DNA from 2 places in the Thalassotalea montiporae genome. Region 1 is predicted to be linked to the other one. Evidence: predicted binding sites of a transcription regulator. Region 1 holds the regulator's gene; the other holds the start of a gene.
The links. The regulator sigma-54, encoded in region 1, starts transcription at its own class of promoters, with help from an activator protein. The targets are predictions, from matches to a motif close to GTTGGCACGNNNNTNGNNT.

Region 1 (3,127 bases):
TGTTGCTCAGCAGCTTAGCAATACTTTGCAGTGTGGATAAGTGATCTTTACAACAGTCTTCAGGCACAAATAACGCCACGAAGATATCAACAGCGCGGTTATCAATCGCATCAAACGCCACTGGCTGTTCAGTGGTCATCAGTACTGCCACAACTTGATTCGTGCCAGTAAGGCGACCGTGTGGTATTGCAATACCATTGCCAATGCCTGTGCTGCCCATTTTTTCACGAGCCAGCAAACTTTGCAGCAATTCAAATGTTGAGTGTTCAGGAATGTGACTAGTTGCAATACTGCAAATTTGCTCGAGGATTTTCTTTTTGCTTGACAGTGGGACTGCACAGGATGTGCAGTCCTCGGTTAGTATATCTTGCAGCTTCATAGTTTAATGCTGAGTAATTTTACCTTTGTATTTAAGGATTTGGCGGTCAAGTTTATCAATGAGCGAGTCAATTGATGCGTACATGTCTTGATTTTGTGCTGAGGCGTGAACCTCTGTGCCGTTGAGGTGAACTGTCGCCTCGGCTTTTTGGTTTAATTTTTCTACGGTAAGAACGACGTATACATTGTTGATGTGATCGAAATGTCGCTCCAGCTTTGCAAACTTAGTGTTAACGAAATCGCGTAATGAATCTGTCACTTCTACGTGGTGGCCTGATAAATTAATTTGCATAAGCTTTATTCCTCATTGCTTGAATACTTAAAGTAGACTTTTTCTTTGATTTGACGGTGGAATAGATAAGGACTCTCGGTACTTAGCTATTGTCCGTCGCGCAACATTAATCCCTTGCTCTGCTAATAGTTCCGCCATTTTGCTATCACTTAATGGTTTCGATGGAGTTTCTGCTGAGACAAGCTTTTTAATTAATGCTCTGATAGCAGTAGATGAACATTCCCCCCCATTTTCCGTACTAACATGACTAGAAAAGAAGTACTTTAATTCGAAAATACCTCTAGGCGTGTGCATGAACTTTTGCGTGGTTACACGCGATATGGTTGACTCATGCATATCAACCGCTTCTGCGATGTCGTTTAACACCATCGGGCGCATCGCTTCTGGCCCGTATTCAAAAAAGCCTTGCTGACGCTGAACAATACAGTTTGACACTTTCAGCAGCGTTTCGTTGCGGCTTTCTAAACTTTTAATGAACCATTTGGCTTCTTGCAGGTTTGAACGGATAAACTGATTATCGTCCGATGACTTCATACTTTTGGTCATCGCTGCGTATTGCTGATTAATTGATAATCTTGGTGCTGTACTTGGATTAAGCTCAACCACCCAGCGACCATTTTTCTTTTCCACAGAAACATCTGGGATAACGTACTGATCATCACCTTGCACTACCGCATCACCAGGTCTTGGGTTTAATGATTGGATCAGGCGCAGTGCCTCGCGCAGCTGGTCTTCCTTGAGCTTGGTTTTTCGCATTATTTGACGATAGTCACGATTACCCAATAAATCAATGTGCTCGCTAATGATCAGCTTACTTTCTGCTAAATACGGTGTGTCGTTATCAAACTGATTCAATTGAATCAATAAACATTCAGGAATAGAGCGCGCTGCCACCCCAATAGGATCGAACATATTAATACGCTTTAATACCGCTTCAACTTCATCAAGTTCAACTTCTTCAAGACCTAGACTTTCCAAAATATCTTCGGCAGAAACAGTTAGGTAACCAGCATCGTCAACGGCATCGATAATTGCCATAGCAATGGCTTCATCGGTTTCACTAAAGGGTGTTAGCTCCATTTGCCAGCGCAAGTGGTCTTGAATAGAATCGGTGGTTTCACCTTGATAAACGTAGTCATCACTGCCTGCAGTGCCAATGCCTGAGCTACTTACACCTGCACTAAATGACTCATCCCAAGTGGTATCAATACTCAACTCTTCTGGAATGTCATTTTTTTCCATCGCCTCGGTAGTGCTGACTTCATCAGCGGTAGGCATAGCATCTTCAGAACCATCTGTTGTCACCTGCTCAGTCGTTGCCGTAGCAGAATAAGCATCGTCAATAGACTCGCTGTCACTACTTTCCGATGAGGCACTCGCCGACTCATCCACTTCAAGCAGTGGATTGCTTTCCAGCGCTTCTTGAATCTCTTGTTGAAGGTCTAATGTTGATAATTGTAGTAACTTGATAGCCTGCTGAAGTTGCGGCGTCATCGTAAGTTGCTGACCAATTTTTAACTGCAATGATGGACGCATTTAAGTCTAACGGTTTCCTTTTGTTGTGTTCTTTTATTCAAGTAAAACGCTAATGATTTAACTATAGCGTGAATTGCTCACCTAGGTATACATCTCTTACTTGCTGATTCGCCAAAATTTGTTCTGAATCACCTTCAGCGATTAATTCTCCGTGACTAACGATATATGCATGCTCACACACATCAAGTGTTTCGCGAACATTGTGGTCAGTGATCAAAACGCCAATGCCACGTTGCTTTAAATGCAAAATAATCTTTTTAATATCGCCAACTGAAATTGGGTCAACACCGGCAAAAGGTTCATCTAGCAAAATAAACAATGGGTCGGCTGCTAACGCTCTGGCAATCTCAACACGACGACGTTCACCACCCGATAAACTCATGCCCGTATTATCTCTTATATGGCCGATATTGAATTCTTCAATAAGCAATTCGAGTTTTTCTTCACGCTCAACTTCCGTTAAGTCTTTGCGTGTTTGCAAGATCGCCATGATGTTTTGATAAACCGTCAGTTTGCGAAAAATAGACGCTTCTTGCGGCAAATAGCCAATACCGCGACGCGCGCGCTCATGCATAGGCAACAAAGTTAAATCATCTGCCCCTAAAGTGATTTCACCGCTATCGTTCGGCACTAAGCCAACAATCATATAAAACGACGTGGTTTTACCCGCACCATTAGGGCCAAGTAAACCCACAATTTGTCCAGTACTGACCGACAAGCTGACATTTTTAACAACCTGTCGACCTTTATAAGCTTTTGCTAAGCCAGACGCGGTAAGTGTTACTTCTTGTGTCATCGGCTATTTATCACTTTTTGCTTTAGGTTTTAAAATGGTGGTTACCGACTGGTTACTGCCACCCTCTGCTTCCAATTGTTCAGTTAGCGTGTTGTATACGATTTTCTCACCGCTAACTTCACTAC
Region 2 (3,127 bases), on a different contig from region 1:
GAGCGATCAAGAAATATCATTGCTAATCAATACTATGAAGAACTTTGGTGGTGCCATTTCATGGCGCACCAGTGAGTCGGGCGAGCAGAAAGCCTATGAGATGAATATTTCTTTGTTTGACGCACTGCAAGGCACAGTTAATGGCCCTGATAAGTGGGGCATGCAGCGCTTTATTTGTGCGCATTCAATTATGCTTGGTTTAGAAGGTATTCCAGGTATTTATATTCACAGCTTGTTGGGTACGCGTAACGATTATGAAAAACTAAAAAACACCCATCATAATCGCGCCATTAATCGCCACCGTTGGGATTATGAGGCGTTAGAACAACAACTCGCCGATGAAACAAATCCGCATGCCAATGTACTAAAACAAATGCTAACGTTAATTGATATTCGCACCGCACAAAAGGCGTTTCATCCGAATGCGACGCAGTTTACGCTGCATTTAGGGCTCAACTTATTTGGTTTTTGGCGTCAAAGCCAAGATCGTCGACAAAGCATCTTCTGCATCACTAATGTGACCGATCAGCTACAAGAATTACCTATTTCAGAACTGAACTTGATTATCACAGAGCGCTGGGTCGATTTGATTTCAGGGCAAAGTTTTGATGATCTCACTCAAGCAATCGAGTTAGCACCATACCAAACAGTGTGGATAAGCAATCGCGGAGACTAGAAAACCACTACCTGTAACAGTTTATATTGGTACTTCTTGTGGTCATTAGCCACGCCAAATCTACTTGCTAATCCTTATCCAATATAATTGAATCACTTAGAGTTTTGACCTTAAAAAAGCCGAATAGATTACTCTATTCGGCTTACATCAATTATAGAGTGGCATTAGAAAGTTACTTTTGAACGCTTCGTTTACGCATAATTCCTAATCCTATTAATGCACTCGCTAATAGACCGATCGGGGCAGGCTCTGGTACATCGACAGGTGCATTTCTAACGAGTAAGTTAGCAACAGCGAAGTGTCTTTCACTAATTGTACTTGTTGTTGCACTGCTTCTAAGACCAAATTCAGCGCCATCATTTTCAGCGATATAGCCAACACCAGCGTGGTTTAGCGGATCAAAAATAGAGCTAAAAATATTGCCCGTTAGAATGTTTTGGCTGGCTGGAAGACCCACTGTGCTAGAGGGATCTTTGGCATCCGAGTAGGCTCTAACCTGCCCTTGGCACGTGCGAGCAGAATCATCACTACAGGCGTTCGTTGCACCATAGTTAAACCAGGCTATTTGTGCATCATTAAAGTTGTTACTGAATATTGATTTAGTACCAAAATTTTCAGCAAACCAAGTAGCACCGTAGAAATTGCTCACACTGTACCCATCGACTAATCCACCTGACAGTGAATTCAATAGCGTGTTGGTTTCTTGACGTGTTGCAAAACGCCAGTCATCAGCTTGCCAAATAGCACCGTTATTATCAGTCCACGATTGGTTTTCAATATCCAAACGCGCAATACCAAAGGTACTATCAAGTGATAACCACTCTAGCTCTTGTAGCTCAACTTGTTGAGCTTGGCCAAAATCGTTTTGAAACTCATGTGTTCCAGAGATAAGTCCAGCATTTGCCGTTGTCACAATTGTAGAAAAAACAAGGGGAAGCGCTAACTTAGTAAATTTATTCATAAGGAAATCCTACCTTAACTGCTTATTAAATTTTCCATCGTTCTAAGAAGCTCAATTAAGCGCAGAATCAGGGGTACAGTAAATTTGTGAGGGGCTGTCATAGACCACAATGCACAATACCACTATCTTTGTTCGCAACTTAATGACACTTATCGCTGCTTTTAGTTAGCACTTTTAATTAGAATTGACGCTGAAAAGCAACATCGCTTGTATAGCAAATATAGTGCCTAAAAGGTATACATTTAGAAATGAAAAAGGCTGCGTAAAGCAGCCCTATTAAATTGTTACCGCGTTAAGTGTTTTATTATCAACAAGCTTCTTTAATGTTTGTAATCAATCTATTAACCTTAAAGATGCTCTCAAAGAGCCGTAAAAATAATAATAAAGGATATATAGATGAATAAGTTAAGCTATGTTTTACTTGCTAGCACGGCAATGTTTTCACTATCAGCTGTTGCAGGAACTGAAGTGACCAGCACATTAGAGAAGTTTTATATCAACAAATCAGGAACTGTGCTTTTCAAACTAAACAGTGTGGAACCTGAAGAGTGTGTAGATAAAAATTGGCCTTTAGGTTTTAAAATAACCGACACTTCGGGAAAGCAATGGTTCGACATGTTACATCAAGCAAAATTACAAAATCGACAAATAGGGATCGGCTTTGAAGAAAATAGCCCATCTAGATGCAGCGTATCTTATATTTACTATAAAGATTAAGCTGAGTCTCAATCGAGTTTAAAAAATAAAAGTTAGTGAAAGAGTATTAAAACTCTTTCACCAACACCTTAGACTTACGCTGGTAGTTATACATCTGCTTTTTCTCTTCCGGTAATTCATCAATACTGGTTTCAATAAAGCCCTGCTCTCTAAACCAATGGCCACTGACCGTAGTAAGCACAAATAATTGCTCCAGTTTTTGCCGCTTGGCAAAGGCTTCAACGGCAGCGATCAGTCGCTCACCTCTATTACCTTTGCGGTAATCTGGGTGAATGACCACACAGGCTAACTCACCCGCTTTAGCTTCTGGGTAAGGATATAGCGCGGCGCAGGCAATAATCACTTCTTCTTTTTTCAAGACGATAAAGCGATCAATTTCTGTTTCTAGTAGCTTACGCGAGCGGCGTACAAGTACGCCCTCTTCTTCAAGTGGCTGGATAAGTTCTAAAATTCCGCCAACATCATCAATTGAGGCGGTAGCAATGTGCTCTTTGTGATCTTTGGCAATCAAGGTGCCTGCACCATCACGGGTAAACAGCTCTTGCAGCAGCGCCGTATCACTTTGATACGACACACAGTGACAACGTTCTACGCCGTTTTCACCACTTTGAATGATGGCACGTAGCAACAACTGGCGAACATGATCTACTTCTTGCTTACCATAAGCGTCCAATAACTCTTTGACTTTACCGACACTACAGCTGCGGATCAGTGAGCCATCGGTATCCAGTAAGCCATCATCTTCGGTAAAAGTAATAAGCTTATCCGCACCT

Region 2: ACSLUR_RS09175 (PEP-CTERM sorting domain-containing protein) is a predicted target of sigma-54. The motif match lies at 1,850-1,868, and genes of this name have one in related genera.

The regions. Positions count from the first base shown of each region.
Region 1 covers NZ_JBQRUO010000001.1:483,872-486,998, reverse strand. The annotation lists gene ptsN (PTS IIA-like nitrogen regulatory protein PtsN) at 1-379, opposite strand, end outside; gene hpf (ribosome hibernation promoting factor) at 383-670, opposite strand; gene ACSLUR_RS02005 (RNA polymerase factor sigma-54) at 698-2,206, opposite strand; gene lptB (LPS export ABC transporter ATP-binding protein) at 2,268-3,002, opposite strand; gene lptA (lipopolysaccharide transport periplasmic protein LptA) at 3,006-3,127, opposite strand, start outside.
Region 2 covers NZ_JBQRUO010000002.1:593,608-596,734, forward strand. The annotation lists gene ACSLUR_RS09170 (alpha-amylase family glycosyl hydrolase) at 1-676, shown strand, start outside; gene ACSLUR_RS09175 (PEP-CTERM sorting domain-containing protein) at 849-1,637, opposite strand; gene ACSLUR_RS09180 (hypothetical protein) at 2,034-2,354, shown strand; gene argA (amino-acid N-acetyltransferase) at 2,401-3,127, opposite strand, start outside.